DNA from 4 places in the Pelosinus sp. IPA-1 genome. Region 1 is predicted to be linked to each of the others. Evidence: riboswitches for the same ligand, from Rfam matches in the RefSeq annotation. Region 1 holds a riboswitch; each other region holds the start of a gene.

Region 1 (7,536 bases):
AAAAACGTCCAGATCCTGATGTCTTATTAACGAAGCTAAATAAAGAAAATAGAGGTAAGCTGACGGTGTTTTTAGGTGCAGCTGCTGGTGTTGGTAAAACATATACTATGTTGGAGACTGCCCATGAGATGTTGGCTTCTGGTGTAGATGTTGTGATTGGTTGGGTAGAGACTCATAAACGTGTGGAAACAGAAAAAATGGTGGAGGGTTTACCTCGTTTGCCAGCAAGGGAAATTGAGCACCGAGGTAGGACCTTGCATGAAATGGATATTGATGCAATTTTGGCGCGTAGACCGAAAGTAGTGTTAGTTGATGAACTGGCCCATACGAATGTGGCTGGTTCTCGCCATGTCCGTAGATTTCAGGATGTAGAAGAAATATTAAATGCAGGTATTGATGTATCTACGACACTAAATATTCAACATATTGAAAGTTTAAATGATATTGTCGCTCAAATTACAGGGGTAACAGTACGGGAAACGGTGCCTGATAGTATTGTGGAACAGGCTGACCAAGTGCAATTGATTGATATTCCCCCCAATGAGCTCATTAAGCGTTTGAAGGAAGGCAAAATATATTTACCTCACCAAGCAGAATTGGCGTTGAATAAATTTTTCCGCCCCGGAAATATTAATGCCCTGCGGGAGCTGTCTCTTCGCTTTACAGCATATCGGGTAGATAAAGAATTAAATCAATACATGCAGGAACATGATATTCCTGGACCTTGGCCAGCAGGTGAACGGGTGATGGTTTGTGTAAGTTCTAGTCCCTTTTCGGCTCAACTGATTCGGGCGGCGCGGCGATTGGCTCGTGGCTTACAGGCTGAATTGTTGGCTGTACATATTGATACACCAAGACGTCTAGAGCTTAGCGAGAAAGAACGGGATCGTATTTTTCGCAATATGCGTCTGGCAGAAGAATTAGGAGCTAAAACGATTAGTGTCGTTGGTACAGATCTGACTGAAGAAATTCTAGCTATGACACGGGAGCATAATGTCACTCATCTGGTAGTTGGTAAACCACTACGCGGGCGTATCTGGGAGTGGTTAAATGGCGGGGCAGTGGTAAATAAACTCATCCGTTATAGTGGTGGTGTTAATATTCATGTTATTCAGGGTAACACAGAGGTAAAGGATGAGCCCAAAGTTAAAACATTAGCAACAAAAGCAACAATTCCTTTATGGAATTATATGGCTGGTGTACTAATGATTTTCTTGGTTACTGTTGGTAATTGGCTGTGGCGTGAATATATTGAGTCTATACATATGATGTTATATTTATTGCCGGTACTTTGGTCGGCAGTATGGTGGGGGAAGGGGCCATCTTATGTGGTGGCATTAGTCAGTGTGTTACTTTTTGATTTTTTCTTTATTCCACCTTTTTTTAGTTTTAGCATATCAGATCTTCGTTATCTGTGGAGTTTACCGCTTTTTCTCTTAGTATCTTTTACCATCGGCGGACAAACTGAAAAACTTCGGCTAGAGGCTAGGTTAGCTAGGCAGCGGGAAAAAACTACACGAGCACTCTATTCTTTCAGTCGTGAGATTGCAGCAGTTGTGGACGTCCAGGCAATTATAGGCATTTTGGTAGAGCAAGCATGGCAGACACTGGAACGACCTGTAGCAGTATTTCTACCCCAGGATAATGGTACTTTACTGTTGGCCGCTGAAGCAGGGATCAAGGAAAGTGGTATTGATACAAGTGAGCAGGCAGTGGCTATTTGGGCGTATGAGCATGGGGAAATTGCTGGACGTTGTACAGAAACTCTTCCAGGTGCTAGATACATGTATTTACCATTAACGACTAGTAATAACACGGTTGGCGTCTTAGGGATTCGGATTCAGGAAAAAATGCTTACTCCTGTGCAAAGGAGATTGATGGAAGCATGGGCAGGCTTGGCAGCGATTGCTGTGGAACGGGTTAATTTAGCCGATCAAGCCAGGCGCGCTGCCTTATTAGTAGAATCAGATCAATTACGTACTGCCTTATTCAATTCTATTTCCCATGAACTCAGGACACCATTGGCATCGATAATCGGAGCAATTTCTGGTCTTTTAGACGTAGAAGGTATATATTCAGGAGAAGATAGAAAAGAATTGTTAGAAACAGTGAAAGAAGGGGCAAATCGCATGGATCGTCTGGTGGCCAATCTTCTGGATACTGCTCGATTAGAAAGTGGTATGATGCAGCTGAAAATCGATTGGTGCGACATTGAAGATATCACAGGTATTGCTCTAAGGCGGGTCGAAGAATCTCTTAACGGTAGATCTTTACTTGTTAGAATACCTGCAGATCTACCCTTGGTGAAGGCTGATTGTGTTCTTGTTGAGCAAGTGTTAGTAAATTTACTGGACAATGCTTGTAAGTATTCCGCGCTAGGGAGTGAGATTGTAATTACCGCCAGTCAAGATGAAAAGGTAGTACAAGTATCTGTAGCTGACCGAGGGCCAGGTATTCCATCTGAATATTTAACACGTGTTTTTGATAAATTTTATCGGGTAGAACAACCTAAGAACGTTAGCGGTACAGGGCTTGGTTTATCTATATGTAAAGGAATAATAGAAGCTCATGGGGGAACAATTCATGCTGAAAATCGACCAGGTGGTGGTACCGTGATGATCTTTGCCCTTCCCTGTGATAAACAGCCACCTTCAAATATGGTATAATATAGAAAACATATATGCTTTTTATTATCTTTGAAGGAGGAGGGTGGTGTAGATAATGGAAAAAGGGGCGCGAATTTTAATTGTTGATGATGAACCTCAAATTAGGCGATTATTAAAGGTTTCCTTAACTGCTCATTCCTATGAAATTGATGAATGTCAAACTGGGCAGGAAGGAATCAATAGAGTAGCTATATTTAAGCCTGACCTAATTCTTTTGGATTTGGGATTGCCTGATATGGATGGAAAAGCAGTAGTGGAGGCAATTCGTGAATGGTCAAAAATACCTATCATTATTCTGACTGCCCGTGATCAGGAAAATGAAAAAATTGCAGCACTAGATGCTGGGGCAGATGATTATGTTACGAAACCATTTAGTATGGGAGAATTGTTAGCACGCTTGCGGGTAGCTCTAAGGCATACTGTAACGGTGGAAAGTTCTCCAGTGATAACTTGTGGTGAATTAATGATTGATTTAGTTGCTCGTCATGTAACTCGAAATGATAAAGAAATAAAATTGACACCTACAGAATATGAGATATTAAAAATATTAGCTCAGAATATTGGTAGAGTATTGACTCATAAACAGCTATTAAAGGCAGTATGGGGTACCGCTTATAATGAAGATACTCATTATATTAGGGTGTATATTGGTCAGCTCAGACGTAAGGTAGAGGAGAACCCAGCTCAACCTAAATATATTATTACAGAGTCAGGTGTCGGTTATCGGTTAATGACTGGGATTTAAGAGAGAAATAACGGTAGAGATATAAAATCTCTGCCGTTATTTTTATTACTGGTAGAATTAAATATTCTTCATTTGAACGTATATATAATCTTAGTGTAAAGATTATATAAAGATTATGCAATCACATTTCCATTTTCAATAAAATATTGTATACTTAATCTCATGCAAAATGACTGCTTATATTGGGGGGGCCACCTTGTAAATTGATAGTATAGTAATAAATATTTTACCAAAAGATAATACTCGTAGGGGTGGATTAATTATGATGAAATTTTTTCGGCGAATACTGATTGGCAGACCATTACATAATCAAGAAATGAGCCATGAAAAGCTCCCTAAATGGAAAGCTTTGGCAATATTTTCTTCCGATGCTCTCTCATCTGTGGCTTATGGCCCTGAGGAAGTCATGATCATGCTAACACTTCCGGGAATTATAGCTTATGGCTATTTAGCACCAATCAGTTTGGCGATTTTGGCTTTGCTCGCTATTGTCACTTTTTCCTATGTGCAAGTAGCCAAAGTGAACCCCGGCGGCGGTGGTTCCTATTCTGTAGCGATACATAATCTTGGCGAAATGCCAGCATTAGTAGCTGCAGCTGCCTTATTTGCTGATTACACACTTACTGTGGCCGTAAGTGTTTGTGCTGGTACGGCTGCTCTTTCATCAGCTTTTCCTATATTGGCAGCGCACGAAGTAGCGATTGATTTAGCTGTTTTATTTTGCATTTTAATGTTAGTGAATCTAAGAGGAGTCAAGGAAGCCTCTACTGCCTTTGTTTACCCAACCTATGCATTTATTTTTGGTATTATCGCTTTGATTTTTACAGGAATATACCAAGCTTTAACTGGGCAGGCACCCATTATTCCTCCACAGTCCTTGGAGAAGCAATTTGATTGGACAATGTTAGTACTAATTTTACGTGCCTTCGCCAATGGCTGTAGCTCTATGACTGGGGTAGAAGCCCTCTCTAATGGTGTACCCATGTTTCGCTCTCCTGAAGTACGTAATGTAACAATAACGACATATTGGATGTCAGGTATTCTAGGCTTTATGCTTATGGGCATTTCCTTCCTAATTATGCACTTTCATATTTTACAAATAGAAGGCGTAACCGCCTTGTCGCAAATTGTTGAAATGACTTTTGGACGAGGTTGGGGCTATTACTACATCCAAATCACCACTATGATCGTGTTATATTTAGCTGCAAATACCTCGTTTAATGGTCTACCTTCTCTTTTATCCCTTTTGGCTAAAGACGGCTACATGCCGCGCTATCTAGGAATCAGGGGTGAACGCTTGAGTTTCTCTAATGGCATTGTCCTACTCAGTGCGATAGCTGGTCTGTTAATTTTTATTTATGATGGAAATACTGAGCATCTAATTTCCCTATATGCTATCGGTGTTTTCCTCTCATTTACCATCGCTCAAACAGGTATGGTTGTCCATTGGCGTCGGGAAAGAACCACAGGTTGGATTATGAATGCTACTATAAATACAATTGGTGCCATTGTCACTGGAATCGTCGTGCTTATTATCGGCATTACTAAATTTTCCCACGGAGCCTGGGCGGTTATTGTGTTTATTCCGTTTATGATTTTTATTTTCAAGAAAATTCGTTCTCACTATATTGATATGTCTGAACAACTACACTTACCAATAGAAGACTTTGACCCTGCGGTTGCTACTACTTTTAAAGTAGGTAGAAATATGGTCATTGTACCTGTTGCTACTCCTACCAATATCGTAGCGCAAACTCTCACATATGCGAAAAGCATTAGTAAAGATATTGTTGCCTTACATATTGCTACTGATGAAGTAGATGCTCAAAAGGTAACAAAAAAATGGCATGACTGGAATCCGGGTGTTGAATTAGTAACAGTTTACTCTCCTTACCGCTTAGTTATTCAACCACTACTTGATTACATCATCCAACTAGAGCGCCAAAAAGAACCAGAAGATTATATTACAATTTTAATCCCTGAGTTCCAAACAAAAAAATGGTGGCACCGTCTGCTTCACAATCAGACAGGTTGGGTGCTCCGTACTTTACTAATTCTAAAGGAAAATGTGATTGTGACTAGCGTTCCCTTCCACTTGAAAAAATAGATGAAATTGCCAAAAGGAGCAGCTTCAAATTAGAGGCTGCTCCTTTATTTAATGGTGTGATCAATAAAATGGAATATCTTATTGTAGCTGCAATAAGATGTTAATTATTAGGATCTGATTTTAAATTTAAGCTGATGAATAAAATGAGGATGGGGACTAAATAAGTGCTTAAGTTCATCTATACTGACAACTTCCGTTGAAACGATAGTGCATTCTCCCAGAAAAGTATTGAGTGCACCACAAAACAGCCAATCCGTATTTGTAATACTTACTTCAATTACCTTACTACCTAGAATCTTTTCATTCATCCAATCCACTACTGTGGAAATCTTAACATCTTTGTCGATCTCGAATGTCACCATCATTTCTTGTGTCATGATAGATTCTCCTTACTACTTCTTTTTTCCTATTTCATCTTGATGATAACATGATCTCATCTCAAGAAGGCGTAAAGAAACAAAGGATTTATATCAAGAAAAAGTAAAGAAATCTAGGTTTAAATAACACAGTTTATAGCATGCTGTTAATTTACAAATTAGCCGTATGCTATTTTCAATTTTTGACGAATTTCCACAAAAATTTTAATTCTATACCTTTTGGCGGAGGCATGAATGTTGCAAATGATTTATTATAGGATCCATAGAGCTCTATTTTTGTAAATTGAATATGTTAGATTTCGGCAAACTTATCGAAAGGTAAGGACGCAAAGCTATGGGTCTAAGAATCTTAGGATTTAAGGCTGCCAGGTTGCCATTGACAGATGTCAATGTTGCCAATTGGCAGTTTTTAATATTTTAAGAAAGAAGGTAATAGATTTAGAAGATTGTTCTTAGCAATAGTTGAAATCAAAAAAACTTACAATAACAGGAGTGTGTTCTATTTATGAATAGTAAAAAAAGATTACCTATCATTTTACAGTTAACAAGTATGTTTGCTATCGCTGCAATGCTATTATTATCAGCCCTTGGTTATACAATTTATAATTATCTTTCACTAGGCGACGAGTCAAATAAGCTGGTATCATATACTGCTGTTAGAACAATGTCTATTAAAGAAGCTCATACAGATTATGTTAGAGCCCTTCTTAATTTCCGTGGATTCCTGCTGTATCCTGATGGAGCAGCTTATGAGCAAGGATATCAGGAAGATATGAAAAAAGCCATTAAAACAGTGAAAGAATTTAATTCCAGTTCCGTGAATCAAGATTCAACTGAAGAAGGTGCTAAACTTGAAAAGCTACTAAATGAATATTTAGGCCTTGTTGAAAAAATGATAATTGCCAAGAAAACCAATGATCCAACACTGAATCAACTGACTACAGAGGGGCGAAAGCATACAAAAGATATTGAAGATCAGTTTACAAAACTAGCTGAGACACAACAGAAATCTATGACAGATAAAAGCAATCTTATGATTACCCACGCCCAAAATAACAGTAGGAATATTATTTTACTGAGTACTTTAATTTTTATAATGGCCTGTATTGTGGTAATTTGGTATAGTCGCAATTTGGCAATGCGTTTTAGATATTTAACAAAATCAATGACTATGATTGGGCAACTAGACCTTACGGAAAAGGATATTGAAATTCGTCGAAATGATGAAATTGGGGATATGGGGAACATCCTTAATTCTATGCGTAATTCTCTAAAAGAAATTGTTGCCCTGCTGCACACTAGTTCTCGAACATTGGCAGCATCCAGTGAAGAGTTGAGTGCATCAGTCGAAGGACACCTAGAAACCGTAGATATTGTAGCTAATAGTACGGGAGAGATTGCTGCTGGTGCTTCTAAAAATTCCGATAGTATTATCAATATCTCAGGAGCAGTTGAAAAAATTTCAGCTGGTGCAGAGGAAATTAACGCCAATGCAACAGAGGTAAATTCCAATACACAAAATGCAGTGGCGGAAGTAGATCGTGGTATGTCCATGTTACAAGCCGTGGTAGAACAAAATGAAAACGTTGCCTCTTCTATGGCTGAGATTACAATAGTAACAGAAAAATTGGCGCAAGGATC
Region 2 (7,536 bases), on a different contig from region 1:
ATTATTGCCGCCACTCACCGTAATCTAGAAGAAATGATTCGAAAAAAAGAGTTTCGCGATGACTTATATTATCGCCTTAATGTTATTCCTATCTACATCCCCCCACTGCGTGATCGCAAAGAAGATTTGCCTCTATTAATTGAAAGTTTATTATTAAAAATAAATCATCGTTTTAAAAAACAAGTAACCCATCTCTCACAACCTGCAATGAGTAAACTGATGCAACACGATTGGCTAGGAAATGTTCGAGAATTAAGAAATGTAATTGAACGAGCGGTTAGTCTGGTTTCCCAAGGGGAAATTACCCCAGAACATATTATGTTGGATCAAATGAATTTACAAACAGCTTCTAGTGTTTTACCTATTACAAATCGAAAATTGAAGGAAGTTCTAGCAGAGATGGAGTGCCATATTCTGCGCGAAGCGATTAAAACTCACGGAACATCACGTCAGGTTGGTAATGTCCTTGGTTTATCCCATACAGGTGTATTAAATCGAATGCGAAAATATGATCTTTCAGAAAAAAAGGTCTAGCTAGTTGCTTACTTTCACCTAAGGCGATACCAATTGAATAAAAAAATCCCGATGAGCACTCCGCAAACGAAGCCTTCATCGGGATTCTTTATAAACTATAACTACTATTTTCAGTTATATATTGTTCAAGTTCTTGCAAAATTTGGGGAAGATGATTGATTAGCTCCTCTAACTCTTCTTTTCCCATCTCCAATCCTACTAATTCTTCCTTCATTAAAAACACTCCTATAGTAATGCTTGGATTTTTTTCTCTGTATGCATTGATCAGCTAAAATTACATTAAATTGTAAACTTTCTAACGGCTTTTTGCATTTCCTCCGCCAAATTCGCCAATGCATGGCTTGAAGAAGCGATTTCTTGCATCGAAGCTGATTGCTCCTCTGTGGCTGCAGAGATACTTTGGGTTTCTCCAGAATTGCTTTTTGTTATTGCATTAATATCCTGTATCGCGGTAACAATTTTATTACTACCAACGTCTACTTTTTGAATAGAACTAGCAATCTCACGAACTTGGCTTAGGACTGTCTCAACTAATATTTCTATCTGCTTAAAGGATTCTCCAGCCTTATTAACCACTTGGCTTCCAATGTGCACTTCCCTTGTACCATTATTCATAGCTACTACAGCCGTATCTGTATCTACTTGAATTTCGTTAATCATTTCGGCAATTTGCTTCGCTGCATGCTGAGATTGTTCCGCTAATTTGCGTACTTCTTCTGCTACAACGGCAAATCCACGCCCCTGCTCACCAGCACGAGCTGCTTCAATCGCTGCATTTAATGCCAATAAGTTTGTTTGTCCAGCAATTCCAGAAATAGTATCTACAATTTGTCCAATTTCTTTCGATCGATTGCCTAACTTAACTACTACTTCTGCTGATCCTGAAACTGTGCTTTCGATGATGTTCATTTGGCTCACAGCACTACCAATTGCTACCTTGCCACCACTCGCTGCACTAGCCGCCTGTTCCGATGTTGCCGCTACTGTCGTAGCATTCTCTACAACATGCTGAATGCTTGCTGACATTTCCTCAACTACAAGAGAAGCATCTTCCACTGCATTCGATTGTTTTTCTGTTCCTTGCGCTACCTCAGTTATCGATGTAGCTACTTGGACTGATGCATGAGCTGACTGCTCAGCACTAGCGGTCAATTCTTCTGAAGAAGCCGCCAATTGTTCTGCTGTTTGCGCCACATCTTTCATTAGATTTCGCAAGTTTTCTGCCATTTTTGCAAAGGCTAATGCTAACTGACCTATTTCATCATTAGACTTAATTATCAGATTCTGCTCTGTTAGATCGCCGCTAGCTAGTCTCTCAGCCTGCTCCGTTAGTTTTGTAACGTTTCCTGTTATTTTATTAGCCAATACCCAGCTTGCAGCAATTGAAATTATAATGCCGATTAAAGCAATCAATCCAAACTCATAACCTAACTGTTTAACTTGGCTATAAACATCTTCTTTATCAACGGTAATACCTAGCACCCATCCAGTAGATGGTACCTTGGTATAAATCATTAATTTTGTTACGTTATTCTCTTCATAACTTTGAACACCACTATCTTGAGATAACATTTCTTTTGCCATCTGTTTCAATTGTGGATTCTCATTAATATTAGTCGAAACTTTGCTCGAATCTGGGTGTGCTAACATAATCCCTTTTTGATCTACAATAAAACCGTTTCCTTTCCCATGTAAATTAATCTCTTTAATTCTCTCACTTAAAATATCTAGTGTAATATCAATTCCAACAATACCTCTCGTATTTCCAGCCGTATTTTTCAACGGCACAACTGCTGATACAATATACTTTTTAGTTAATGCATCAACATAGGCATCAGTAAAGGTTAATTTATTTGTTTCTTTTCCTTGCTTGTACCACCCACGTTTACGAGGGTCATACCCCTCTGGAAGGGCTGATCCTGAGCCATCAATCATCCTGCCATCTTCTAATCCTACGTACAAATCAAGTACGCCAGGATCTGACTTATAATTTTGTACAAATGAGGCTGGTATATCATTATCACCTAATACTACTTGAATGTTTTGAGTAGTCACTGCTGCCGTTTGCGCCTTTGTTAATAACCAACCATCTAACTGTTTTGAGTGGCTGTTAACAATAGAAAACATTTCATTTTTGATATTTTCCGTTACTTGTTTTTTAGCATCAAGATATCCCATGATTGCAACTGCCAATAAAGCAGAACTCGTAATAAGCACCAACGCTAAAAACTTCATTTTTAATTTCATATGTACACCACTTTCCAATTTAATTTCCAACTTCAAAATTTCATCTTCATCTTGAACCACTTCATAGCTTCGTTGCTCATTCAGCTAGTGCTTAGCATTTTAAAATTTCGTACATATCCATTATATCAACAATTCCATTACTCTTTTGTTAACCTTTTGGGAAAGTGTTTACCTCCTTTTAATAACAAAAACTGCTAGGTATCATTATGTAAATTTACAAAATGCAACCTGGCAGTCATGAATTAATATTGTTAGACCCATGGCTTTGCGTCCCTACCTTTCGATAGGTTTGCCTATATAGTTATAAATTGTCATTTTCGACACAAAAATATAAACTCCTCTAAAATATGTCATTTTCTTCATATCTCTAAAAGTTCTAGTTTACTATTCTTGATATAAACAAATTTTATCTGTGACATAATAAAAGCTGCTATCAACTCATTTTGCCGCATTAAATATACTTACATAAAAAGCTAGCAATTTTCTCACTGGAAATTGCTAGCTTTTATGCTTTTTTAGAATCAGAAAACTTAATAGATTAAAACGCTGTATCATGACCAATATAGCAGGCTATATCATTCCGCAGAAATAGGTCCTGTATTTCTTCCATCTTGGCATCGCTTACACTACCACTATTTGCATACTCATAAATTTTCCCTAGTTGGCGCCATTTCGATTCGCCTAGTGCATGAAAAGGTAGAATGTTAATTTCAAATAGATTATTTACCTGCATAAAGTGTATCAACTTTGACATATTCTCAAAATCGTCATTAAAACCACCGATAACTGGCACTCTGATGATAATCCTTCCCTGCCACTGTGAATTAGCAAGGGAAGATATATTGGAAAGAATAATATCATTATATACCCCAGTTTTTTCTTTATGCTTTTGTCTGTCCATGTGTTTTATGTCAGCGAATACAAAATCTACATATTTCATTACATTCAAATATACTTCCTCATCAGTATATGCCGTGGTTTCGATTGCTGTATGAAAACCATTTCTTACACACTGTTTTAGGGATTCCAATAAAAATTGATTCTGCATCAAAGGTTCGCCACCACTAAAAGTTACACCACCTTTTCCGCCCCAATTATTAGAATCCCTTTTTAATATTTTCATTAGCTGATCAACAGTAACCTCTTTTGCACATTGCTTTAAGCCATTATAACAACAAGTTTCAGCACATTCAAAGGTTGTACAAGCATCACAGGTCTCCCAATTCAATACTGGTTTTTCATCAACAAAGCTTAGCCCGCCTCTATTACAAATATCCTTACACAATGAACAGCCTTTATTATATCGGCAACTTCTTTCGCTAAACATGATATGAGGTGTTCTGCTCCAACTTTCAGGGTTTGCACACCATCGACAACTTAGAGGACATCCACTCATAAATACAGTCGTTCTACAACCTGGTCCATCATGAACTGAGAAACTCTGTATATCAAATATTACTCCTGTTGTATCCACTCTTTACCTCTTATCTTTAAATTCATGGGCAGCACAAGTTCCTGCATTGAGGCTGCCATATACCCAATCTTCCTTAGATAACCCTTTGCATATTCCGATACCTTGTTCATCCTCATCATGAAATTGCTTACAATTGTTACATTTTGGTGCTACTACTAGTCTGTCGCATACGTCAGTATCTATATTGATGAACTGTTTTGTTACTCTGCATATTCCTTTACTTGCATCAATACTGCAAAAATGTAAACAATCAATATGTTTTAATGCCATCTTCCTATACTCCTTCATGTTCAGTTCTAGATATTACTTCATCCTGTATTGGTTTGCCTAATTCACACCAATATTGTGTAAATCCAGCTACACGAACCAGTAAATCACGATGCTCCTCTGGGGCTTTTTGTGCTTGTTTTAAGACAGTAGAATCTATTATATTATATTGCACATGGGTGCCGCCTCTGCGCATATAGGCTTTCGTCAAATCCAGTAATTTTCTTGTCCCTTGAATACCTTGTAATGCACCTGGATGAATTTTAAGATTCATCTGAGAATTTTGTGATGTAGTATGATCCCAGATGTTAGCTGATTCAAATAATGCATATAAACCGCTTGTATCTGTTCCTGGATATGCAGATACGGAACCATCAGAGTAAGTAGTTCCACCTAATCGTCCGTCTGGAGTCGCCAAGGTAGCCGCACCTTGTGGACCATGAGTTGATACTGATATTTGACAAGGATACATTTTCTTTCCATATAAAGATTCAGCACGAGAACAAGCAAAAACTAGCCATTCCTCATACTCTTTTAAAATAGTATCAACATAAGCATCGTTGTTTCCAAATTTAGGAGTTGTTAAGCAATCGGCATATATTCTATCATACTGATTACTTCCGGTAATCTTTACCTGCTCTGCTAAGGAATAATTATTAATCTCTGAAGCTTGTTTATAGCCAAAGTTGTTTAAAATACCATCTGTCATCTCTTCAATAGTATATTTCTTGCTGTCATATACTAAACTTTTTAAGGATGCTAGAGAGTTGACCATTGTGATGGTTCCACAAGTTTCCACATTAAATGTTCCATTGTATCGGTAACCCATATTCCCTATATGCTGCCCTTTATCTAAAGAGTCTGGTTTAAGAAAAGAGTTGATAACCGACATATTTTGTTTCCGCCAAATATCATGTTCGATATTATTCGTTTTAGCAAGAATCCCTATCGTTTCTTCATAATATTGTTTAAATGTTGCAAGTAATTCTTCAAAGCTTGCAAGCTTTTTATTATGGGGTGGATAAACCTGCATTCCAGTACGATGATCTTTACCGTTAGTCAAAACAAGCTCCAAAATTTTCGGATTTGCAATAAAGTGAACACCAACACTAGTAGGTTGGCCAGCACCACCTGGAATTTCATATTCCTTGCCATTGAGTGTTAGTGTCTTCCAGCAGCAAGGAGATATTTCTAAACATCCTCCGATTGCGACGGATCGAGCCTCTTCAATTGTCATTCCTTCAGATCCATATTGATTTATCAAGAAATCCATAGCATTTCTATTATTAATCCAAGCAGGATATCCCGTTCCAGTTTTACAACACTCAGTACCTTTAATTAAAAATGTTTCTGAAAGTTTTTCATCATACATAATTGTCAATGTTGGCTGGGGAGTCCTACAACTGATCCCTGCGTCCAATATGATTTCCTCTAGTTCATTCGCTGCCGATTGATTTTGTCTTGTTAACCCGCCCAGAGATAAATTATTAAATGTATTACCTGATAATACCCCACCATTAACCCCTGCAGAAGCAAAAACATCAATACAAGTTATTTTAATTCTATATAGCTCCATTAACTCAAGTGCTTCCTCTTTAGTTAACTTACCACCATTGATATCCTGCTCATACCATGGATATAATATTTGTCCAAGCTTTCCGATGGATAGACCTGATATCACATCTTCATTTAATACTGCAATATGCAGGGTATAGGACAGCTGTAATGCTTCTCTGAAATTACGAGGTTGATTATGGGCAATGGACTCTAGGCACTCAGCTATCTCTCTATAATCTTCTTTCTCTTGATTATCTACTGCTGTTGTTTCTAGAAATCTTGCATGTTTGGCATAATTAATAATCCACTGTTGCAATCCTTCGATTCCATGGATAACAGCTTCATAAAAATAAAGGCGATCCATACCGATTAAACCATCACCATCTGCATTACCAGCAACTTGCTTTTTACATTCCTCTGCCATTTCCTTAAGCTTATCAAACCCATATTGTAGAGGATAATAATAATTTATGACCTCGCGCCCCTGTGGTATTGTATAACCAGAGTCAAACATACAGATTAAACTTCTCATTATCTTTTCTTTGGTATCATATTCTGGTACCATTTTTTCGTATCTAAGACTTACATCCTCAACAGATTTTCCAACCCATTCCTTCGCAACTTTTAACAATACGGGGATCTCTTCTTTTCTCATTCCAAACTTGCCAGCGATGGAAACTACTTCCCCAAAACTTTTCGTTACATTTCCACCGCCTTGCCCTATATGGCTAAGTTCATCTGCAGCACTTCCGATGGACCTGGCAGCTTCTTTTTCAATCTCATCTCCTTGAGCGATGAAAAAGCTTTCGCTTAGCCAAGGCATCGGGAATGATCCTCTATAATGGCGGGTCTTTTGCATGACCAGTTTTTCACCTGGCACAATATTAGGTGTGGCGCGAGAAAATGCTTCTTTTAATGCTTTCGCTCTTCTCACTACTGTAACCTCACCATCTAACTCCTTCCATTTTCGATTATACCAATATGGAAACTCCATATCTGCTGTCCCCAAAGTATTATAAAAAATATCCCTTAAAGCATTCGCCCTAGGTGTTGGTTCTTTTAGTGCTTGTGTGTTCTGATTAGAGAGCTTATTAGAATTTATTCCCTTTGCTGCTAGAATACTTTTAATTTTAGCTTCTTTTAACTCGTCCATGTATTTACCTTCCTTTCTCCCATCTATACACCATTTTAGTATTATTTTTAATCATAAGATAGTGTAATTTACATGAATAATAAAAACTCACTTAAGATTCTGCGTTTAAATAGACCCACCTAAAAATTCATTAATTGCAAAAGAAAGACTTGTCCCATGCCAGACATCAATAGTCGGCAAAGGTCAAGTCTTCTTACTTTATCATGCAATCATTATACTACACGATTCTATGTGTAGGTCTGGAAATTCCAAGTGAATAAATTTACTATTGCCACATCCTTAATAATATGGCGGCAATAACTAC
Region 3 (7,536 bases), 300 kb from region 1:
AAGAATCCAAATCGTTAACCAACAGTCCGCTTTTTTACATAACTTCGATGATCTTGAAGAAATGATGGGTAAGAACTTCTTTTCTTTGGTAGAATCGGAAGAACAAAAACGCATGCAAGGGCTTTTTTCTAAAGTAATTGAAAAGGGTAAGGCGCAAAAGGCCGAATTTAGTTTAGTAAAACACAAGGGTGGATCTTTTCTTAGCGAGGTTATAACTTCATCCGTAGTAGACGCACAAGGAAACCCAAAATTCTTCATTAACGTGGAACGTGATATTACAGAAGAAAAAAGTATGCAGGAAGTTTTAAAAGGAAAAAATGAAGAACTGCATTTTACAATAGCCCAATTAAAAGTTGCACAAGTTAAACTTGTGCAGCAGGAAAAATTGGCTGGGATTGGCCAACTAGCTGCAGGGGTTGCTCATGAGATAAATAATCCTCTGGGTTTTGTTATTAGCAATTACTCTACCCTAAAAAATTATGTAGAACGTTTGCGAACCATTATTCAGGAATATAGCAATGTAAAAATGGTAGCAGAAAAAATCGATGATCCTAACCTGACAGAATTTGTTGCGAAAATGAATCAACTAGAGAAGGAAAAAAAGATTAACTTTGTATTGGAAGATATTCAAGATCTATTTAAGGAATCAAATGATGGCTTGGAACGGGTTGGTAAAATTGTTACCGGTCTTCGTAACTTCGCTAGAATTGATCAAGAGACAGACTTTCAAGAATATGACTTGAATGAAGGGATAAAAAATACACTAGTGGTTGCTAGAAATGAAATAAAATACTGTGCCAATGTGGAAGAAAATTTAGGTGATATTCCATGTATTGAGGCAGTCGGCAGCCATATTAATCAGGTATTATTAAATATAATAGTAAACGCGGGTCAGGCTATTAAACAAAAGCAGGTAGAAGCACTAGGTTTGATACGAATTACTACATATACCTTTGGTGAATTTGTTTACTGTGAAATCTCTGATGATGGTGTTGGGATAGCAGAAGAGAATAAAGAGAAGATTTTTGAGGCATTTTTTACCACCAAGCCAATCGGTCAAGGAACTGGTTTAGGTTTGAGCATATCCCATGATATTATTGTCAACAAACATCATGGTGAAATTATCCTCGATAGTACTGTAGGGATAGGTACTGTGTTTATTATGAAACTTCCAATTAAGCAGACTAATCAAAGTATATAGTGAGGTCAAAGGTATCCTCTTTTTAGCGTAAAAGTTAGTTAAAAGATGTAAATAGGTATTGGTAACGGTCGATAATTAGGAGGGGTAATAATATGGGAAACGTATCAGGAAACGAACAAGGTGTATCTTCTGTTTTATTTGTTGACGATGAAGCTAATATTCTAAGTTCCATACGCCGGGCAGTGATTGATGAGAAATATGTATCTTATTTCGCAGGGAGCGGTTTGGAAGCTCTAGGTATTATGGAAAAGAATGAGATTAGCGTAATTGTTACAGATATGAGAATGCCTGGAATGGACGGATTGCAATTACTAAAGATTGTAAAAGAAAAGTATCCTAATACGGTGAAAATTGTATTATCTGGATATACTCAATTATCCCAAGTATTAGCAACGGTAAATCAGGCAGATATTTTTAATTTTATTGCCAAGCCTTGGGATATGGAAACGGAACTCAAATATGTAATTGATAAAGCTCTTGAGCACTATCAACTTAAGAAAAACGAAGCTCAACTTAAAGAAAAATTAGAAATACGCAATATGGCTTATCAAAATGTTTTGAAAAAGATGGAATTTAATGCAAACCACAGAGAAAGGCAACTACAACATATTAGAAAAATCAATAAATTACTATTAGAATCGATAGAAAGAATTGATGACAATGAAAGTAAGTTCTTAGCAATGCTGCTGAATGATTATATAGAAAAATTGCCTGGAGGGGCGGATGAATTTTCTGTAGATAAACTAGTTGAGGCACTAAAAATCTTAGTTACGGCAGACCCTCTATATAGTTCGGCAACTTGTAAAGTCGATAATGTTTGGCAGGGGGGAGTTTGTGGAAATTATGATTTAATTCAACTTGCTGTAGCTTCTTTACTGAAGATTATTCCTGCACATCATTATGGTAAAGGCTTGTATATTCAAATCTCAGTAAAAGAGAAAGAGGATAAAGTAGTATTAGATTTCACCATCTTTTTTCTGGATGCTGATGGTATCTATAAAGATCAGTTTTCTCAACATTCTTATCAAGCAATGGAGAAAGTTATAAGTGAAATTATGGGTGGGAAATTTACGGCATTGCGTAAGGATGAGAAACAAAGCATACAATTAGAGTTTATTTTAGAAAAATCTCAACAGTAATTGGGCTTAATATGGTATATATGAATAAAGAAGACTTGGCGTAAGCCAAGTCTTCTTATTGTTTGTGCTATTATTGTTTTACTAAAATTAGCATCATTTTAAAATTTTCTATAGCATCCAAACCATGAGGAATATTAGAAGGCATAACTAGAGTTTGTCCCTTGCGGGCAGCAAACTTATTTTCCCCTACAGTAATACTGGCCTCACCGTCAAGTATGTAGACCATAGCATCGCCAGGTGCGGAATGCGTGCTCACAGCTTCTCCCTTGGCGAAAGCAAAAAGTGTTAGGGTAAGTGCATCGTTTTGCACTAGCGTAAGACTAACTACGCGTCCCTCTTGATATTCTACTAAACTAGCCATTTCTAAGGCAGTGCTAAACTCGATATTTTTAATGAATTTTTTTTCCATGTGAATCAATCCTCCGTCTTATTTATTTTTTTATTCTATTGTTATTGTACATGCTAATGTATCCGGTTTCTGTGATAATTATCACAATTATTATATTTTGGAGTATCACATTTAAAGATAATCTCATATATTATCTTGTGGTAGGCATAAGAAATATTCTCTTTATTTTCTCAAAGGAGTGAAATAATTATGTGTGGAATTACTGGATGGATCGACTGGGAAAGAAATCTTGAGAATGAAGGTCATATAGTAGGGAATATGATGGAAACATTAGCTGCTCGTGGCCCTGATGCTTCAGGTATGTATTTATCAAAACACGCAGCATTTGGTCATAGACGCTTGAGTGTAGTTGATCTTGTGAATGGTGCCCAGCCTATGATTAGAGATAGAGGGGAACAACGGTACGTAATTACTTATAATGGAGAACTTTATAACACACCTGAGTTACGGCAAGTATTAGAGTCTAAAGGATATACCTTCCGTACAACTTGCGATACGGAGGTTTTGCTAACTGCCTATATAGAGTGGGGACCCTCTTGTGTAGAACAATTTAATGGGATATTTGCTTTTGGTATTTGGGATGAGAGACAGCAAACCTTGTTTCTTGCACGTGATCGGATCGGAGTCAAACCTCTATTTTATACCAACAAAGGGAATTGGCTTTTATTTGGCTCAGAGCTAAAAGCATTGCTGGCACATCCTGAGGTTCGCCCACAGGTTGATAGTGAAGGTTTAGCAGAGGTATTTATCATTGGACCTGGTCGGACTCCAGGGCACGGTGTATTTAAAGGCATAGATGAATTAAGGCCTGGACATAGTATGTTATATAGTCGAAGTGGCGTAAAGATAAGTCAATATTGGGCGCTGGAAAGTATGCCTCATAAAGATGACTTTGATACCACAGTCAGTACGGTTCGGGAGCTTTTACAGGATATTGTTAAACGTCAATTAGTTGCTGATGTTCCAGTATGTACCTTATTATCGGGCGGGCTTGACTCAAGTGCATTAACTGCATTGGCGGCTATTAACTACCGCCAAGATGGATTAGGAGGTATTCATACATATTCTGTAGATTACCTGAATAATGAGCAATATTTTAAGGCAAACGATTTTCAACCTAATTCAGACGCTCCTTGGGTGCGCCGTGTTTCTGATTTATATGCTACTTCCCACCATAATATAATATTGGATACACCCGAATTAGCTGGTAGTTTACCGAACGCTGCAATTTCACGGGATTTACCAGGAATGGCGGATGTAGATACTTCCTTATATTTGTTTTGCCGGGAAATTAAAAAAGGAGCTACAGTTGCCTTATCAGGCGAATGTGCTGATGAAGTATTTGGTGGCTATCCTTGGTTTTATCGTGAAGAAATGATCAATGCCTCAAGCTTTCCTTGGGCACCAAAACCTGAGGTGCGGATGGAATGGTTATCTCCTGAGCTAGGGCTTAAGACTAAGCCTCATGAGTATTTAAAACGACGCTATCATGAAGCATTAGCTGAGGTGCCACAGTTACCAGGTGAGGATGCTCAATCGGCTCGTATGCGAGAAATATTTTATCTGAGTCTAACACGTTGGATGCCTACCCTGCTTGACCGCAAAGATCGTATGAGTATGGCTTTCGGTCTTGAGGTAAGAGTTCCTTATTGTGATCATCGACTAGTCGAATATGTATGGAACGTACCTTGGAGTATGAAAAATTACCATGAAAGAGAAAAAGGTTTATTAAGGCATGCTTTAGTTGGAATTTTGCCCGAGGATGTTTTATGGAGAAAGAAAAGTCCATATCCCAAAACTCATAATCCATCCTATTTGAGCACCGTACGTCAGTGGGTATTACGTATTTTAGATGATCCTTCTTCCCCGTTAAAAAATGTAGTGGATGTAGCTAAAGTGCGTTCTATGGCGCAACCTGATTCCCCAATATCTAATATACCCTGGTTTGGTCAGCTCATGACAAATGCCCAGTTATTTGCCTATTTAATTCAAGTAGATACTTGGCTAAGAGAGTATAAGGTGGAAATGGTATAACATTGCAGACGCCAATCATGCCCGAAGAGTTATCTTAGGGCATGATTTTATTGTTACCTATGAAAGATCATTTTTGCAGGAATTTGACAAAAAATGGCGAAGTAAATTATCAAAGTTAAATATTGGCAAACCTACCGAAAGATAGGGACGCAAAGCCATGGGTCTAAAGATTTAGTAAGGAATCTAAGATTGCCAGGTTGCTCAATGTATTGATATGAGTAATTTGGCAATCTTTATTTATGCCTAAAGGAGGATGAAAAGAAAATTAAATTAGTTGAAACATACATATAATTTGCAGGCTATATATGCAGAAAGGCATCGAAAATACATTACACTATGGAGGAAAAAATGAACATATTAAACGACATGAAAGTAAGCCTTAAATTAAGTATACTAATTGTTATTTCATTCTTATCCATGAGTATTATAGGATATACAGGATATTATTATCTTCAGCAGTCAAATGCAGATATTAACTCAATGTATGAGGATCAATTAGTGCCAATTGCTCTTATAAATGCAAATCGTGCTCATATTAATAAAGTTAATGGAGCTATACTGGAATTAATGATTACAACGGATAATAATAGAAATAACGAGCTAAAAAAGATTATAGATGAGCAGGTAAAAGCCTTTAATGAAAATATGGTAGAGCTTGAAAAAGCCAATTTAGATGAGAAGGCAAAGGAACAGTTAAATGGGATTAAAACAACCATAGGAAAGTATCGCGTTGCTAGACAACCAGTTATTGACTTGGCGCTTCAAAATAAAAATGTAGAAGCGTATGCACTCTACGTTGCTACGGTGGAATCAGTAGCGAGTGACACGATTAATAAATGCACAGACCTTTCAACATATAGTGTCCAAATGGCAAAACAAACACACGAGGATAGTAAAATATCATTCGAAAGATCAAAACATATTGCCATTGGCATTATTCTAGTATCCTTACTTATTTTAGGATTGAGTGGGTGGTATATAACCAAAATTATAGCCAATCCGTTAAATACAATGGTGTTGATTTGTAACGAATTTGCAGCAGGTGATTTTCGAGATAAAACGCGAAGAATTCTTAGAAAAGACGAAATTGGTCAAGTGGGCGATGCTTTGGCGGGTATGCGTGTCTCTATTCGAAATTTGATGAAACAGATCAGTGATTCTTCTGAGCAATTGGCAGCCTCATCGGAGGAATTGACTGCTAGTGCAGATCAATCGGCTCAAGCTGCAAACCAAGTGGCTGCATCCATTACCGACGTGGCACATGGTGCAGAAAAACAATTAAGTGTGGCGGATAACACATCAGCTGTGGTTCAGCAGATGTCAGTTACTATCCAGCAAGTTGCTGTCAATGCCAATGAAGTATCTGATCAATCAGCACAGGCTGCAAATAAGGCAAATGAAGGTAATACGTTAGTGGATAAGGCGATCAATCAGATGTCACACATAGAACAGACTGTTAATACCTCGGCTTTAGTAGTAGCAAAATTGGGAGAGCGTTCTAAGGAAATTGGGCAGATTGTAGATACGATCTCTGGTATTGCTAGTCAGACAAACTTATTAGCTTTAAATGCTGCTATCGAAGCAGCGCGTGCGGGAGAACAAGGCCGTGGCTTTGCTGTAGTGGCAGAAGAAGTTCGTAAGTTAGCAGAACAATCGCAAGATGCAGCTAAGCATATTGCCGAACTGATTGGCGAAATTCAAGGAGATACTGACAAAGCAGTAATAGCAATGAATGATGGTACTCGCGAAGTTAAGCTGGGGGCAGAAGTAGTAAATGATAGTGGCAAGGCTTTCCAGGAAATTGCATTTCTGATAAACAAAGTATCTGACCAAACAAAAGAAATATCAACCGCCATAGAGCAGATGGCGATTAATGGTCAACACATTGTTGGCTCAGTAAAGCAAATTGATGAACTGAGTAAAAAGGCCTCTGGAGAAGCGCAGACCGTATCTGCCGCAACACAAGAGCAATCTGCATCTATGGAAGAAATCGCTTCATCCAGCCAAGCGCTAGCCCATTTAGCAATGAATCTTCGGGAAGCTGTTAGTAAATTTCAAGTGTAATTAAATATGTCCTACTTATGACGATATCAGCTTCAAGTTGATATTTAGTTAAGAGAATAGATAAAAAATCGTATAAAAAAATTGAAACAATGCCTTAGGAAGAATGATCCTAGGGCATTGTTTTATTTTGTATCGGTATTTCGTTTCTTTATCTACTGAACGAATTTATGTAATCTTTAGTATAAATTACATGTAAATGTAACTTGACAGTCACAATTCTGTTACATTTCTACTCTATAATTAAAATAACAAATAAAGGAGTGATTTCTTATGAAAAATATAGCTAAAAAAATAGCGGTTTTATCAATGGTTGGTATGATGCAAATCGGTTTTGGTGCATCCGTAATAGAAGCTTCACCACTACATAATCAGCCCCCTGTGCAAGAGCAAGATGATCGACATGATAATCATGATCAGGGTCAAGATCGACATGAAAGAGAACGTGCAGAAAGGGAACGGCATGAAAGAGAAATGAGACGACGTCCTCATGAAGGCGAACGAGAATGGCATGAACGTCAAAATCGAGAAAATGAACGACACGAAGAAAACTTGAGACGAATTGCTCATGATATTTTAGACCTAATTCATGATTAACTAAAGAATTAGCATCTAACTTTAAATTAGCTGAAGTCTATAAAAGATTTAGCGTATTTATACGCTAAGTCTTTTAATGGATTTTTTTTTAGGGT
Region 4 (7,536 bases), on a different contig from region 1:
TCAGCAGAAACATATTCGATTGAAACATCATAATCCACTAGATAACGTCTGCCCATTTTTTCATGTTCTATAAGATTTGAAATATCGCTAGAACCCTCATTATCTTTTACTTGGCGCCTATCTACATTTGTACGCACCCCTTCCTTATCAGGCACTTTTGAAAGTATCCTGCGGTCAGGTTTAGCAACAAGTAAAACATCTTTTTCTTCTTTTGTCTGTTGTTGAAATAATTTATTCATAGTTCACTTCCTTGCCATTTCCACGCTGCACCAGCATAAAATAAATCACTCTCGCCATTTCACCATAGATTTTCTTTTCCTGATTTTTTTTAATCCTTATCATGGCTAGTTAATTTCAGTGACTTTTTTCGATTTATTTGCGAATAGCCATCAATTAAATAGTCAGATAGCCTGCCAACTTTAAACTTGGAAGGATCAGTATCAGATTTTCCTTCATTTGCAGTCAGTAATATATCTAACGCTGTTGGAGTGTAGATACAGCTGTCCCCCATATGCATAGTTAAAATAGCACCCTTTTTCACACTACCATTTTTTGCATATACTCCTTCTTTGATAGTTTCTACAAGCTCAGGAATACTCTGGGCCTTATAATCGTATGTGCTACACGAACCAGAAATAATATACTCGTAACCGGTTTCAAACAATGTTTCAGCCCCCATCTTGCTGATTGCCAGCGTTGGTGGACGGAAGAATCTGGTCAAGGCAGTTTTGCCGTTAATTGTTACATCACCTGTAACATCTCGCAATTTTTGATATGCTGTGGCAAGATCCTTCGTATATTCTTCTTTATTCTGGGTTATGACTTGCTTACCTGTTTTCGGATCACGAACTGCCATTGGCTTATGTTTGTCAGAATGACTACCGATATTATGACCTTGCGTGGCAATTGTTCGAAGCAAATTCGGGTTATTCAATACATTATTTGTAAGAACAAAGAATGTCCCTGGGACATTATGCTTATGCAGGACATATAAAATTTTATTAATTGCCGCATCCGTCCCCCAGTCATCGAAGGTTAAGAAAATAACATTATCTTCTGTTTGTATTAAACCACTCTTATCAAGATGACGAGTTTCCATTTTTGAAAAACCGAGCATACGATCTTCATAAGTAACATCCTCGTTGCCGATATAGCGTTTGGAAACTTCGTCAAGGAAATTGTGTTGATCAATCGTTAACCTATGAACATCATTTCTTAATCGTACTGGAATGTTTTTCGGATCGACTGGGTATTGATAAGTAAATTTTGTATTACTAAGAATTTCTCCGACTGGTTTAATCATATACTGAGAATAATTTGCAGGATTATTTGCAGGATTATCATAAGATGTTGCATAGGCAATGTTATCCACTTTGCGTTGTTTAATTGTTTCCATCAAATCACCAACCAATCGATCATTGGTATAGTAATCCATTCTAAAATGTATGATCTGTCCGCGGGCTAATGAAAATATAGATTTACCGAAAATTTCTACCATAACCTGATCTGCGGAGGTATAATCTTTATGTTTGCTTTGCACAACATTGATTGACTGACCAATTAATTTGCATTCTAAGCTAAAAACAGCTTCTTTTGTGTTATCTAATACGGCACCCCATGGTTGTTTAACCAAATTGGTTTTCACACCAAACTGTTCTTGCAAGATATTACGGGAACGTATAATAGTATTGCGAGTTTCTTCGATTGTTTCCCCCTCTTTTGGTCTTATTGCAACACCAATTTCGTGCCCGTTTGCAATAATTCTCCGTAGTGTTTCGGGATATTTTTTCATTTCTATTTCCGCTACAAAGAAGGTTGCTTTAATGCCAAGGCTATTCAATCTTCCGAGTACGTCATTCACTACTGCTTCTTTGGACAATCCACCGAATGTATAGGAAAGAGCTGGTTCTGTGGTTGAAACTATCTTAATTTCTTTAGCATTGTTATCTACAATCTCTGCTGCATAAGCTGTCCGACAGGTAAACAAAGCCACGATCTGTTCTCGTAAAAAATCAGTGATTTTAGGCATAAAGGAAAAAGCGTTATTTACTTTAACCTCATTGCGATTCTGCAATTGGGTGGTGTTTACTGGTTTTAGGGTAGAATTGGTTATTGAGAAATCCTCCACATAGACTGTAGTATAATTTGCTTTATTCAGCGCAATTAACAGTTTTTCTACCGCATCAATAATTTCTTTTTCTCCCAAGTCTGTTGATTGTGGCAACACCTTTAAACCTGGCTGTTTGTCTATAGCTGGTTTTAAGTTTGTTTTTCCTGGTTCATTAACAACCGGCTCGGGGTTAGCTTTTAGTTTAATAGAAACGATACTCCCCGGTTTGATATTACCAACGAAATTGTCTGCTGTAGGAAGAGAGTTTATTTGTTTCACATTTAAGAAAACATCGCTTTTTACAACACTGTTAAACCCAGTGGCTTTCACTACTTGAAGCAATTGATCCGTATATTTAGTTTCATTGCATTTTAAAAGATTTGCCCCTTGATCGGTGGTCACCTTAATAATTTTTTGCGCACGACAAAAATCTTTAACTACCCTTTCCACAGGTAGATTTTCCATTTTAACCATGCCTAAGAGTGTATAATTTTCGACTCTTTGTCCTTCTTTTTTAATGTTTATAACAGTTTGAGGGTCTTCGGCAGTCTGCATCCCATCAACGAAAAAAGTCGCTTTTGCATTGTATTTTTTTAATAAGTCCAAAATTTGTTGTACACTTGTGCGATCTGTTAATCCATCAAAAGTCAATGCAATATGGCGCTGTCCACTATTGCTATGTGTAATAACCGTTGCTTTCTCCTGACTTGTTTTAAGCTGCGCTAAAGCTTGTGCAGCTTCTGCATCGGCATTATAGGAATTTTCTAAATCGGTAATATTGCGATAGTCGCCGGCTGTCTGCGTTGTAAAGAAGTCTTTGGAGAAAAGCACCCCCATTAGACAAATACCTATAAGCAGAACCAGTGATGATACAATTTTCTTATTTTTCACGTATATCATCCCCTTATCATTAAAGACTCCAATAAGAGTAGCCCTTCTCTTCTATGTTCTTTTTATCAAATATATTCTTGATATCAATAATTACATGCTTTGTTTGTTGCTTTTGTTGCTTTAACATACTTTCTAAGTCTTCTATCTGTAAGTCTTTAAATTGCTGATGTGCTACTAAGAACACCAGACAATCAGCATTTCGAACATCCTTTATATCTACAAGTTCCATATTGAATTCTTTCTTGAACTCAGCCTTATCTGCGACCGGGTCTACTACCTTTACCTTGATTCCATATGAAGCAAGGTATTTAAAAACATCAACGGCTTTTGAATTGCGCATATCCGGACAATTTTCTTTGAAGGTAATCCCCATAATATAAACATTCGATTTCTTGACATTGATATCAGATTGAATCATTTTCTTTATTACGTTGTCAGTTACAAAAAGACCCATATTATCATTAACTTTCCTACCGGCCGCAATAATTTGGGAATGATAACCTAGCACTTCTGCTTGATAGATGAAATAATACGGATCGACACCGATACAATGTCCGCCTACCAATCCTGGATAAAAACCTAAAGCATTCCATTTGGTATTCATAGCATCGATAACCTCTTTGGTATTAATGCCCATTCGATTAAATGCCATTGCCAATTCATTCATAAAAGCAATATTAATATCTCTTTGGGCATTTTCAACCAACTTTGTTGCTTCCGCAACTTTAATGCTGGGTGCTTTATAAACACCTGCCTGTATAATCAACTCATAGGCAGCCGCAATATTTTCTACAGTTTCTTCATCCATACCAGATACGATCTTCTGAATATTTTCAAGTTTATGTACTCGATCTCCAGGATTAATTCTTTCCGGAGAATAACCAATCTTGAAATCTTTTCCGCATACCAGATTTGATTCTTTCTCTAAAATAGGTACACAAACGTCTTCTGTAACGCCCGGATATACTGTAGATTCAAAAACAACAATACTGTCTTTTGATAAATTTTGCCCTACTATTTTACTAGCATTAACAATCGGCGCCAAATCTGGTGTTTTATCTCCATTGACAGGCGTTGGAACAGCAACAATGATGAACTTGGCTTCTCTTAACCTAGTTGGATCCGTAGTAAAATTCAATGCCGTACTTTGAATTTTCTCATCACCAATTTCCTTAGTAGGGTCAATTCCCTTTTTGTAGACATTGATTTTTTCTTGATTGGTATCAAATCCCAGAGTTTTAACTTTTTCAGCAAATGCAATAGCAACAGGTAGCCCTACATAGCCAAGTCCTACAACTGCCAAAAAATCTTTTTTCATTCGAATTCTTTCAAATATTTCCATCCCTATCTCATTTCACCTACCTATTAATTTAGAAATAATGAGTTAAGTGGCTCCACCATGTGTCGCCTTGTTCTCCACTGATTTTGTCTTTTAGTCCATAATATTCGATACCTGTAACAACATTTTCTGTCAAGGTATAGTTGATTCCTAAGCCATAGCCTTTAAATCCTTGCATAGAGTTACCTATGCCATTCATTCCATGAGCAATATACGTGCCCTGGGGTTGGTTATAATATTTGGCAAATACTCCATAGGTACCCGGCCTCCATGTTTTTAATTCTCCATAGGTAGCACTAAGCACATAACCTTTGCTGTCTGTCAAAGTAGATCCCAAAGCCATGGCCCCTAAACCAAAATTACTGAAATTATAATTTCCACCAAGAGTCCAGATTGTGTTTTGACTGTGATCGCCGTCATCCTTTTGGTAGTGATGAGCACCGACTTCAAGATTGTAATCAATATCGTTATACCGTGCAGTTGCTATGAATGTTCTTTTCGTATAGTCGGTTTCGCCATAACTTACTGTGTATTTTATCGGATCTCCAAACTCAACTTTTACGCCTTTAAAGTCACTATCATAAATATTACCGTCCGCCATAAGGTAACCAAAGGAACCGGCTGTCACCATTGATTCGCCGCTTTTTCCCGCCACATATAGATGTGAAAGCTTGAAATCATTATTATAATTTACTACATTCTTTTGACCTTCCAACATACCATAGGCACGCCAATCCTGATTCACTGCACTATTAAAACCAATACGGGCACGAATTCCAGATGAATCCCGATCTAATTGCCCAGGACCACTATTCAAAGCGTAATGATAACGAATTTCTCCGTCAATCTTTACTTTGTTGTCCAATTGACTGCTCCGGTCACCTACATGACTCAAATCATCTATAAGGCCTGTATACGTTTCCGGTGAGATATAATTTGTATTACTTTTTGCTTTTTCTTTAATTTCCGTATTGTTCATCTGAACTACTGTTTTAGGTTCGATATCTGCATTATTCCTAAGCATTGTTTTCGGATCAACATAGTCATTAGTTATTGTAAGCATTGTGTTTTTATCAGTAGTGAGTTTATCTGGATTCGTTATAAATCTCGTTGTTATTTGCGCAATTTCATATGCAAAATCAGCTTTAGCCTTTTCAACATCTAGGTTTGGGTCACTAATTATTTTTGTTGTGATTTGTGCCATTTTATATGCGAATTCATTTTTCTGGTCGTTGGGCAAAATTGGCATTATTTTTGCTGTGACCCTAGCAATTGAATACGCAAACTCAACTTTAAAGTTTTCGACATTAGTAGTTGGGGTAGATAATATTTTACCTGTAATTTGTGCCATTTCATATGCAAATTCAGCTTTAAATTTTTCTGTATTTCCTGGTATTACAGAAAGTTTATTGCCACCCTCGATTTTTACTTCATTTGAAGCATATACCACGTTTCCCCCGTGCTCATTTATTGGTATACCGACTATCGTTGCAACCGAAAACAGTAATATAAAAACCTTTTTCACTTAAAAAACTCACCGTCCTGATAAGATGTATTTTTCATAGTCACGTCTGGTTGTCCCATTACATACGTTTCATTCACCTGAAAGCTTGCTACAGTACTTATACAGGTTAATTCCTTTTGATGAAAACTGGCAACAAACATCAATTTTTACACAAAAAAATTGCCAGGTTGCATTTCAAGAAATGCAACCTGGCAATCATAGACTTAATCGTCCTTAGACCCATAGCTTTGCGTCCCTTCTTTTCAGAAGGTTTGCCATTTATATACTTTTAATTGATTTTCGCTCAATATTGTTAAATTCCTGCAGGATTATGTTATATTCTTGAAATTTAAGATACATAATATATAACTTATATAGTCGGTTAAATCACTAAAATAGATCATCACCGCTTTTAAATTCAAAACCTGGGTGATTATCAAATCTTACTACACCAACTATTGCTTTTCCTTTTACTGCTGCTTTAATCTTCGCAACTCCCTCAATTCCGAAACCTGCACAGAGTTCAATAGCTTCGATACCTTGTTCAACCATTCTTCTAGCGACTAGCTCACCTTCCTGATAATTTTCCACACCTACAACATGTAATTGTACAACCGGAGCATTAATAATTGCATTATGAATTTTCTCATCATTCTCCGGAGCAATAAATATAAATGCCGCTTTTAAACTCAAAATAGTTCCTCCTAATAAAAAAAATGGCGAGCACAAGATGCAAAACCTTCATTGGGATACGCGACCCTAAACTCACTCGTTCCTAATACTATATCAATCAAACAATTTTCTATTGTAAAAATGCGACATAAAGTTTTCCTCGTGTAAAAATAAAGATGGATATTCTCCTACATACGTCTTAAACTCTTTAATAAAATGGGATTGATCATAATATCCGTGTTCCAGTGCACTCGTTAGATAATCTGTTTCTTTGTTAAGTAGTAAATGCTTTAATACCGTTTCAAAACGACAATTTCGTTGAAAAGTTTTCGGACTAACACCAACTGCTTCCCTAAATTTTCTTTGAAGTTGCCTATCACTAATAAATAATTCACTACTTATTTCTTTCAGTACTACATCACTGCAGCCATAAAACACCTTTTTTACCGCTGCATCTAACCATGAATTTGGACGACGATACATTTCGAGGAACCTCATAAGAAAATATTCGATTATAATAATCCTTTCCTGGAGACTTTTTGCATCTAGTACCCGTTGTCCAAATTCTTGCCCTTTTTTTCCCCATATTTCATTAATATCAATAAAGCGGTCTATTAAATCATTACCTGATTCTCTAGAAAAGTGGCGAAAAGCACCTGCACGAAACCTCACAGAAATAAAACCGCTATACCTTGCTGGATTTATATGATAACACCCATAACGCGGAGATATAATATGACAATTAGGCGCTACAAAAATTTCATTCTTCTGATTTCTACCAGCGAATGGTTCATAATAATGAAACATTAATTCAGTTCCTGTACCGGGCATAATTTGAGGTAAATTCGGTTCATTCTCCCACAACCAATAACGACTAACATATGGTTGTAAGTGTCGATTTGGTTTCAAATTGCATAATTTCATACTCAGCCTCTTATCTCATGCATGACAAGCTGCACTTATATCATACTTTCTATTCCATATTCGTCCTCTTCTTTATTACACTTTAATTCACCTTCT

Evidence for each region. A riboswitch is a leader RNA that binds a small molecule or an ion and turns the genes downstream of it on or off. The one in region 1 is predicted to bind cyclic di-GMP.
Region 2: it holds a riboswitch for cyclic di-GMP, as region 1 does, so the genes downstream of both, QSJ81_RS19650 (methyl-accepting chemotaxis protein) here and QSJ81_RS00445 (methyl-accepting chemotaxis protein) in region 1, are expected to answer to the same signal.
Region 3: it holds a riboswitch for cyclic di-GMP, as region 1 does, so the genes downstream of both, QSJ81_RS01720 (methyl-accepting chemotaxis protein) here and QSJ81_RS00445 (methyl-accepting chemotaxis protein) in region 1, are expected to answer to the same signal.
Region 4: it holds a riboswitch for cyclic di-GMP, as region 1 does, so the genes downstream of both, QSJ81_RS16495 (porin family protein) here and QSJ81_RS00445 (methyl-accepting chemotaxis protein) in region 1, are expected to answer to the same signal.

The regions. Positions count from the first base shown of each region.
Region 1 is NZ_BSVC01000001.1:94,717-102,252, forward strand. Features, by position in the region: gene QSJ81_RS00425 (ATP-binding protein) at 1-2,666, shown strand, start outside; gene QSJ81_RS00430 (response regulator) at 2,722-3,411, shown strand; gene QSJ81_RS00435 (APC family permease) at 3,674-5,518, shown strand; gene QSJ81_RS00440 (hypothetical protein) at 5,626-5,895, opposite strand; cyclic di-GMP riboswitch class I at 6,187-6,273, shown strand; gene QSJ81_RS00445 (methyl-accepting chemotaxis protein) at 6,401-7,536, shown strand, end outside.
Region 2 is NZ_BSVC01000008.1:153,538-161,073, reverse strand. Features, by position in the region: gene QSJ81_RS19660 (sigma 54-interacting transcriptional regulator) at 1-534, shown strand, start outside; gene QSJ81_RS19655 (hypothetical protein) at 623-748, opposite strand; gene QSJ81_RS19650 (methyl-accepting chemotaxis protein) at 814-2,841, opposite strand; cyclic di-GMP riboswitch class I at 3,001-3,085, opposite strand; gene hpdA (4-hydroxyphenylacetate decarboxylase activase) at 3,320-4,255, opposite strand; gene hpdC (4-hydroxyphenylacetate decarboxylase small subunit) at 4,259-4,525, opposite strand; gene hpdB (4-hydroxyphenylacetate decarboxylase large subunit) at 4,530-7,232, opposite strand; gene QSJ81_RS19630 (2-hydroxycarboxylate transporter family protein) at 7,498-7,536, opposite strand, start outside.
Region 3 is NZ_BSVC01000001.1:393,278-400,813, forward strand. Features, by position in the region: gene QSJ81_RS01700 (PAS domain-containing sensor histidine kinase) at 1-1,201, shown strand, start outside; gene QSJ81_RS01705 (response regulator) at 1,294-2,340, shown strand; gene QSJ81_RS01710 (cupin domain-containing protein) at 2,411-2,749, opposite strand; gene asnB (asparagine synthase (glutamine-hydrolyzing)) at 2,939-4,783, shown strand; cyclic di-GMP riboswitch class I at 4,898-4,988, shown strand; gene QSJ81_RS01720 (methyl-accepting chemotaxis protein) at 5,132-6,847, shown strand; gene QSJ81_RS01725 (hypothetical protein) at 7,118-7,441, shown strand.
Region 4 is NZ_BSVC01000006.1:300,680-308,215, reverse strand. Features, by position in the region: gene QSJ81_RS16510 (glycosyltransferase family 2 protein) at 1-239, opposite strand, end outside; gene QSJ81_RS16505 (polysaccharide deacetylase family protein) at 329-3,001, opposite strand; gene QSJ81_RS16500 (nucleotide sugar dehydrogenase) at 3,021-4,343, opposite strand; gene QSJ81_RS16495 (porin family protein) at 4,372-5,865, opposite strand; cyclic di-GMP riboswitch class I at 6,045-6,131, opposite strand; gene QSJ81_RS16490 (DUF6506 family protein) at 6,235-6,537, opposite strand; gene QSJ81_RS16485 (helix-turn-helix transcriptional regulator) at 6,631-7,440, opposite strand.